2 regions of the Alcaligenes parafaecalis genome follow, and region 2 is predicted to be linked to the other one. Evidence: riboswitches for the same ligand, from Rfam matches in the RefSeq annotation. Region 2 holds a riboswitch; the other holds the start of a gene.
The links. A riboswitch is a leader RNA that binds a small molecule or an ion and turns the genes downstream of it on or off. The one in region 2 is predicted to bind S-adenosylmethionine.
Positions count from the first base shown of each region.

Region 1 (4,227 bases), on a different contig from region 2:
TTGTTTGTCGGCGGACAAAGGATGAGCCAACAAGGTTTCGTGATGCTCGCGGCTGCGTTGCAAGGCGTAGTCGTGAAAGCTCAGGCCTGTGTCACGCAAACGGCTCAGTACCTGGGCCGAAGGCGTTAGTGCCGGGTCTTCCAGTTTGCGAATTTGGGCTTGTACCGCTTCGGTGTGGCCTTGGGTATTCAGGGCCTGATCCAGCATTTGTGCGTAGGGCAGCAGAGATTCCAGAATCTCGTGGCCCCAGTCTTGCAGGCTGACGCTTTCCTTTTGCTGATTGGTCAGCATCAGGCCGGGGCGACGGCCTTCGCGCACGACAGTTGCAAAGTTGCTCTTGCTGTCCTGGCAGTAACCGCCGTCCGGGAAGAAGGGGCTGTCTTGTACGGTACAGAACAGCAGGAAGGTGTCCAGGAAGCGACAGGTCTGCTCGGAAATGCCGGTAGGCGACTCAGGGTCGATGTCCAGGCAACGCACTTCGATGTACTCCACGCCACGCTGGGCCAGGGCCGTAGCCGGGCGCTCGCTGCGCTGGGTGGTGCGCTTGGGGCGAATGCTGGAGTAGTACTCGTTTTCGATTTGCAGAATATGGGTGTTGAGCTGAATCCATTCGCCATCGCGGTGGGTGCCCAGTTTTTCGTAATCGGGCCAAGGGGTCACGGCAGCGTGATACATGCGCATCACAAAGGTGTCCAGGTCGTTGTAGCAAAGCTGAAGCTCAGCCTGGGCTTCCTTGTTGTGATAGCCCAGATCGCTCATGCGCAGGCTGGTAGCCCAAGGCATGGTCAGCGTATCGTCATCGACCTTGTCCAGATTGTTGCTGCGACCTTGCAGGAAGTTGGCGTCCAGCACGGGCGAGGCACCAAACAGGTACATCAGCAGCCAGGAATAGCGGGTGAAATTGCGGATCAGCGCCAGGTAACCGTTGGAGCGCTGGTCTTGCAGATTGTCGCCACAGACATTCAACAGAGGCCAGATGCCATCAGGCAGGGAAAAGTTGTAATGCACCCCGGCAATACACTGCATGGGCTTGCCATAGCGCTCGGCCAGACCGCGTCGGTATACATGCTTGAGCATGCCGGTGTTGGATTTACCGTACCAGGCAATGGCAATGTCTTTCTCGGCTGGCAAGAGCGCGGGCATGGACTGGTTCCAGATTATTTCCTGGTCTAGCTTGCCCGCTACAAAGGTATGAATATCGGCCAGTTCCTGCAGCACGTCCTCGACCCGGTCTTGCGGCTCGGTAATCAGCTCCAGCAGGGCTTCGGCGTAATCGGTGGTGATATGACCGTTGGTCAGGGCCGAACCAATCGCTTGGGGGTGGGGAGTATTTGCCAATTGGCCCAGCGCATCGACGCGCAGTCCTTCTTTTTCGATGCCACGCAAGATTCCCTTCAAAATCTCGGGATTCTGTTGCAGGGCAAGGCGGCGTTCGTGGCTGGTGTTCATGGTGGTGTTTCCCACTTTCGAAATCGGGTGCAAGATACGGGACTGTTCAATGGGCGCAGGCCCGTCTATAAATAGTAGTCCGACCAGGCTTGCTTTGTTAAGTTGCGCCAAAAGGCGTGTCAGGCAGGGCGAGTATAAGGCGGCTGTTCAGCCAGCCGATGAAAAGCATGAAACGGGATATGGGATTAGCACCATGATGATCAGGCGCATTACCGCGGTACTGGCGGCTTTCTTGATGTTGGCAGCCTGCAGTCCGGAGTTTAACTGGCGCAAGGTTCAGCTTGAGCAAACGGGCTTGTCGGCCATGCTGCCGGGCAAACCAACCACCAGTCACCGACTGTTGGATTTCGAGCACTACAAGCTGGATTTTTACCTGACTACTGCCACGGCCGGTGGGCAAAGCTATACCGTAGGCCACGTTATTTTGCCTACAGAACTGCAGCAGGACGAGGCCGCTCGTCAACGCTTGTACGAGGCTTTGCACGAGTCTCTGCGCGAGAAGTTCATACCCGATGGGCAAGTCAGCGAGAAAAGCCAGATTCAACTGCCACTACCCGGACAGATCTTTTACATGACGCGCGATGTGGGCGGGGTGGCCTTGCGGCTGGAAGCCATGATCCGCATCGAGCCGGGCTGGCTGGTGCAGGGCTTTGTTATGACGGATTCCGGGAAGGCCCCGGACGCGGCACAGGCAAAGGTGTTCTTTGACGGCCTAGCTCGCTAGCCGGGTCGCCGCTGATCAGGTGCTGTTGCAAGGCCAGGGTAATGGCAGCCTGACGGCTATAGACGCCAAGCTTGGCGTAGGCGTTCTGGAAGTGGAAGTTGATCGTGCGTTCAGTGATGCCCAGGATGATGCTGATTTCCCAGCTAGTCTTGCCATGGGCAGCCCAGTTCAGGCAGGACTGCTCGCGTGCAGTTAAATGCGTCACGGTAAAGCCATTCCTCATGCATTCGTGGTAGACGTCGGGCCAATGTACTCAAATTTAGCTTAGCTGGCAGACAGATGTGCGTGAAAATAATGATGTAAATCAAAGCATTGTCTTTTCGCTGACATTACCTTTGTCCAGAGTTCTGAATCGATCCCGGCTGGTCGATTTGGACGCCGCGCCGCAGCGATGCTAGAATTTTGTCTTATACGTTTTGCGCCGATTTGCCTGATCCGCTTGCGGGCGCTCCATAAATCCAGCTAAAGAGGTCCTGATGGCCACTGATTCCGTCCCTAGCGCCAACGCTGGCGCCCTTAGCCCATCCTGCGGATTGATCCCCGAAGGTTCCGTGGGCCCTGTACATGCCGAACTTATCGCCTTTGACGAACCCCTGCACCTGCGCAGCGGGCAAGTGCTGCCCAGCTACGAGCTGGCAGTCGAAACCTACGGCACCCTGAACGAAGAACGCAGCAATGCGGTGCTAGTGTGTCATGCACTGAACGCCTCGCATCACGTTGCCGGTTATTACGACGACGATCCCAAAAGCATAGGCTGGTGGGACAATATGGTCGGCCCGGGCAAAGCCGTTGATACGGATCGCTTTTTTGTGATTGGCGTCAATAATATTGGCTCCTGCTTTGGCTCTACCGGCCCGTCCAGTACCAATCCTGCTACTGGCAAGCCCTGGGGCTCCGAGTTTCCTGTTCTGACGGTGGAAGACTGGGTTCGCGCCCAGGCCCGTTTGGCGGACTACTTCGGCATCCGCAAGTTTGCTGCCGTTATGGGTGGTTCTTTAGGTGGCATGCAGGCCTTGAGCTGGGCCATTAGCTGCCCGGAGCGCGTGGAAAACTGCGTGGTTATTGCCAGCACACCGCGCCTGTCTGCCCAGAACATTGCTTTTAACGAAGTGGCCCGTAGCGCCATTTTGTCTGACCCGCAGTTTCACGGCGGTAATTATTACGAGCACGGTGTAGTGCCCAAAGCTGGTCTGGGCGTTGCCCGCATGGTGGGTCACATCACCTACTTGTCCGATACCGTCATGGCCGAAAAATTTGGCCGTAACCAGCGTGCGCCTGCTCAAGGCGGCGAATACCACTACAACTACGGTGTGGAATTCGAGGTCGAATCCTATTTGCGTTATCAAGGCGAGAAGTTTTCGCGTTATTTTGACGCCAATACTTATCTGATCATTACGCGGGCGCTGGATTATTTTGACCCTTCGCGTCAGTTTCAGGGTGACCTGGTCAAGGCGCTGGAAAAAGTGCTGGCCAAGTTCCTGCTGGTGTCTTTCACCACGGACTGGCGTTTCTCGCCCGAGCGTTCGCGTGAGATTGTGCAGGCCTTGCTGCGCAATCAGCGTCAGGTGACCTACGCCGAAATCGATGCACCACATGGTCATGATGCCTTCTTGCTGGAAGACCCGCGTTACCACGCCGTTGTGCAGGGATACTATGACCAGATCGCCGCTAATTTGGGCTTGCCCGCGCGTACGCGCACTACAGGGGTGTTGGCAGAATGACTAAGCTGCAGACTCAGGTGGATCCCGCCATGTTAAGACCGGACTTGCTGCGTATTGCGCAATGGATTGAGCCAGGTTCGCGAGTGCTGGATCTGGGCTGTAACGATGGCACCTTGCTGGCGCATCTGCGTGATACGCACCAGGTCGTCGGAACGGGTGTCGAACTGAATGATCAGTTCGTGATTGCCTCGGTGCGCCGTGGCGTCAACGTGATCCAGCAGGACTTGGAAAAAGGGCTGGCGCTGTTCAGCGACCAGCAGTTTGATACCGTCGTCCTGTCCAAGACATTGCAGTCCATGCACCATACCGAGCACATTCTGCGCGAGATGGCCC
Region 1 covers NZ_JAPKNA010000004.1:263,751-267,977, reverse strand. The annotation lists gene gshA (glutamate--cysteine ligase) at 1-1,449, opposite strand, end outside; gene OSH09_RS14150 (hypothetical protein) at 1,643-2,173, shown strand; gene OSH09_RS14145 (response regulator transcription factor) at 2,103-2,378, opposite strand; SAM riboswitch at 2,582-2,660, shown strand; gene metX (homoserine O-succinyltransferase MetX) at 2,650-3,894, shown strand; gene metW (methionine biosynthesis protein MetW) at 3,891-4,227, shown strand, end outside.
Region 1: another riboswitch for S-adenosylmethionine. It lies ahead of metX (homoserine O-succinyltransferase MetX); the one in region 2 lies ahead of OSH09_RS05200 (hypothetical protein).

Region 2 (4,227 bases):
ACCCACCGAGCCACGTTCTTCACCCGTCTCAAAAATCGCTTTCAGGTTGAAACCCAGGCGTCCTTTCCGGGCCTGAATCACCTGCTCCAAGGCGACTAAATTGATACTGTGCTGGCCTTTGTTATCTGCCGTGCCACGGCCGTACCAGCGCTCGCCCTCAATCGTCAGCGCCCAGGGGGTCAGACCTTCCCGCCATTGCTGATCATGCCCTGGCACCACATCACCATGCCCGTAAGTCAGGACGGTTGGCAGATCGTCGGACTCGTGGCGATGCGCGACCAGAATGGGCCCTGCCCCTTTGGGGTTGTCCATAATGCGAACCGCAAAACCCAGTTTGCTCAGGCTGGGGCTCAGCTCCTGATCCAGATACTGAACAAGCTGATCGGCCTTCTCGGCAGTTTGGCTATCACTTTCAATGGCGACGCGTCGGCGCAGCTCGGCTTCAAAGCGCCCATCGGCCAGATAGGCACGCACATTGGCTAATGCTTCACTTTTTCCCATTCGTTTGTCGTTCTGTCATTGATATAGAAAGTGGGACTATAAAATCTGGCTTTCCTTCTGTATATTTCTATCTTTAGAATCTAATCAGCTAATTTTTAGAATCCTTAAAACGACACGAACCCATTCGTCCAACGCCAGGACGGGCATTTTTTTATGGACTACAAATATTTTCTGGCCGTTATGGAAACGGGCTCGCTGGCCGCGGCTAGTGCACGGCTGCACATTGCACCCAGCGCTATCAGCCGACAAATTGCCTTGCTGGAAGAGGCCGTGGGGGTCAGCCTGTTTGAACGCAGACGACGCGGCATGGTACTGACCGCTGCCGGGCAAGCCCTGGCCGATCACGCTTTACGAGTACGTTTGGAAGAAGAAGCCATCCTGCAGAGCCTGCGCACCCAGGACTATGCACAAGCCCATCTGATCCGGGTAGCTGCTACCGAGGGCTTGTCGCGCTACTTTTTACCCGGTGTAATGGCTGATTTTTCGGCCCGCATGCCACAGGCGCAATTTGCCTTGAGGGTTGGCTCGCCCAATGATTGCCTGGAGCAAGTCAAAAACGGCGATGTCGATCTTGCGGTGGTCTTTAGCACGGCGCCCGTGCCCGATGTCGAGGTGAACCATAGCTGTCGATCCCCTCTTTTTGCCATTATGCGGCCTGATCACCCATTGGCTCGTTCACGCAGCCTGACGCTAGCCGAACTGCAAGCCTATCCCATCGTGGTGCCGGGTGAGGAGTCGACACAAAAGCAGCTTTTCAACCATGTCTGCCAGATGGAAAAACTGCGCTTCAACGAAGTCTTTAGCTGCAATTATTCGGGGGCGCTGCACGAATACGTGCGACAGACAGAAGCGATTGCTTTGGGGGCCTTGATCAGCCACCGCAGCAGTCAGGACAATGGTCTGAAAACCATCCCCGTGCATGACTCGCGTCTGGAGAGGGATATACAGGTGCTGAGTATGGCAAAGCGGGTGCTACCCACCAGTGTGCAGGAGTTTATGCAGATGCTGATTTTTGAGCTGGAGCAGGACTAAGCGCACCAGACGCGACCCCGGTCGGGCTTGCATGCCCGACCTTTCTCGTCCCCACGTCAGGTGCTCAAGCACCTGACTTTCTGGGCTGGAATGCAAAAAGCCAACCATCTTACGATGATCGGCTTTTTGAGGAATATTTGGTGCCCAGAAGAGGACTCGAACCTCCACACCCGAAGGCACATGGACCTGAACCATGCGCGTCTACCAATTCCGCCACCTGGGCTCTGACTGCTGGACTTGTTTTTCAACTCGTCTCTGCAAGACAGAAGAGGACTATAGCATGATTTTCAAATTTCGCAAACTATTTCTACCGTTTTCATGCCCGATAGAAATAAAGGCAGCTCTTGCACTTCATGAGAATCGCTTTTATGCTTATTGCTATATCAAGAGTTGGGACATCCCATGCCAACCTGTGTACCCGCACAAGGTGGATTCAAGATATGGCCATCTGGCAACCAAAGGGATCGTAGTCATACACCCCGCTGCCAGCGGGTTTTTTTATGCTTGGCTTGCCAGGCAGCCAACGGGTCCTTTAATCCAAATTGCTCACCCGGAATCACTTCCAAGAGCTAAACAGGAGTGTTTTATGTCCGCAGCGTTTTTCTATCACCTGACCCTGGAACAACACAGCTATCGCATTGTTCTGCGTCCCGGTTGTTCCCGGCTGGCCGTAGTGTGTGAACGGCATGCCGATACGGTCGGTGATTACGAGCCGCGTTGGCTTGGTTCCAGTTGCCGTGGCGGCTACTGGGCCCGCTTTCAACATGATATTGACAGCACCTTGCTGCTGAACATGGATGCCATTGCCCGGCTGATTGACGAACATCGTCTGGCACATCCCAGCACGGTTCTGGATACGGATTTACAGCCTGTCCTGAAAGTAGGCGGACGCTTGCGCGCCCAGCCCTACCCTCAGCAGCAAGCGGCCTAGTCCAGGCGGGGAGCGTCTTCGCCCTGATCACCTTGTCGCCAGTAGCTGCTGGCCCGGATGACTCCTTTATCCAGACCTCGTTCTTGCACCCAATACTCGCGCAAGCTTTGAGCAATCGAATATTCAGCCGCGACCCAGACGTAGCCTGTACCGCTTAATTCCGGTGCGGCACGCAGGGCATCAAGAACGCCATCCAGCCCCGCCAGAGAAGGAATCCAATTCACGGTTACGTGATCGGGCGCCTCCATCGTGCCCAGTGTCAGCAGATTGCGGGCCAGCACGTAAACCTGCACCTTCACATTGGCGGGCAGTTCATGCACGCGTCGTGCCATGGCAGGCACGGCGGTTTCGTCACCAATCAGGATTTGCCAATCCAGATCCTTGCTGACCAGGAAGGAGCCGCGTGGACCGGCTACGCCCAGCTTGTCGCCCTCTTTGGCGTGCATGGCCCATTGGCATGCAGGGCCTTCGCCGTGGACCACAAAATCAATATCCATCTCATTGTCCTGCGCTCGGAATTCGCGCGGGGTGTAGTCGCGGATGGGGGGCTTTTCCTGACCAGCGGCAAAGACCATGCCACGCTCGCCCATTTGGGGCAGACGCAATTCCTTGGTGGCGGGATCGGGGAAAATCAATTTAACGTGGTCATCAAAACCGGGGGTGTGAAACCCTTCCAGATCCGAGCCTTCCAAGGTGATGCGCACCATAACAGGACCCAGTTCGCGTCGCTGCTTGACGGTCAGCAAGCGCAGCTTCAGGGTATGGGCCACTTTCTGCGTTAATTGTTCAGACTGCATGCTTAGGCCTCCTTAGGCAAGTTGCGTATTTCGGCTATGGCTTTTTCCAGAATAGCCACCACCTCCGCCTGCCGTTCCAGGCTAGCGGTTGATTGTTCAAACATGGCCTGCTTCAGGCTATGACGTACCTGGACAAACTCCGGCAACCAGCCTGTTTGCTCTTGTGCGGCCTTCAAATCTTCATCGCTATTGTGTTCGGCCAACATCTGCCGGATCCACACCAGCTTGCGCCCGCGATAGGTCAGGGATTGCAGCAGGTAATCACATTTCTCGTGCTGCTCGTCCAGATAGGCCTGACCTTCTTTGGTCAGGCTGTACATCTTGCGTCGACCTTCTTCCTCAATCAGTACCCAGCCTTGAGTGGCGCAATAAGCCAGGGCCGGATACACCGCGCCCGCACTGGGTACATAGCTGTTCTGGCTGATCTGCGCAAAGCGGCGGATCAGTTGATAACCGTGAGTGCTGCCTTCTTTGAGCAGCGCCATCAGCATGAGTTGCATGGCGCGGGCAGAGTACTTTCGACCCTGGCCCATATCCAGCAACATGCGCTCGACATCCATTGTGTTGAATTTCATGATCACACTCTTATGCTATATCACACGACACATTCTAATGATAATGAGAACGCCAATCAACTAGAAATTAAAATAAATTCTACGCCAGGATAATTGCTTGCATTTTTAGTTGAATTAACCCTATAATTACAGGCTTGAGGCGAGCAACAGCTTGAATCAAAGCCCAGGTGGCGGAATTGGTAGACGCGCATGGTTCAGGTCCATGTGCCTTCGGGTGTGGAGGTTCGAGTCCTCTTCTGGGCACCAAATATTCCTCAAAAAGCCGATCATCGTAAGATGGTTGGCTTTTTGCATTCCAGCCCAGAAAGTCAGGTGCTTGAGCACCTGACGTGGGGACGAGAAAGGTCGGGCATGCAAGCCCGACCGGGGTCGCGCCTGTGTGACCGAGTCC
Region 2 covers NZ_JAPKNA010000001.1:1,110,683-1,114,909, forward strand. The annotation lists gene OSH09_RS05185 (M20 family metallopeptidase) at 1-501, opposite strand, end outside; gene OSH09_RS05190 (LysR family transcriptional regulator) at 655-1,533, shown strand; tRNA gene OSH09_RS05195 (tRNA-Leu) at 1,672-1,756, opposite strand; SAM-I-IV-variant riboswitch at 1,909-2,002, shown strand; gene OSH09_RS05200 (hypothetical protein) at 2,120-2,464, shown strand; gene OSH09_RS05205 (siderophore-interacting protein) at 2,461-3,261, opposite strand; gene OSH09_RS05210 (PadR family transcriptional regulator) at 3,264-3,836, opposite strand; tRNA gene OSH09_RS05215 (tRNA-Leu) at 3,998-4,082, shown strand.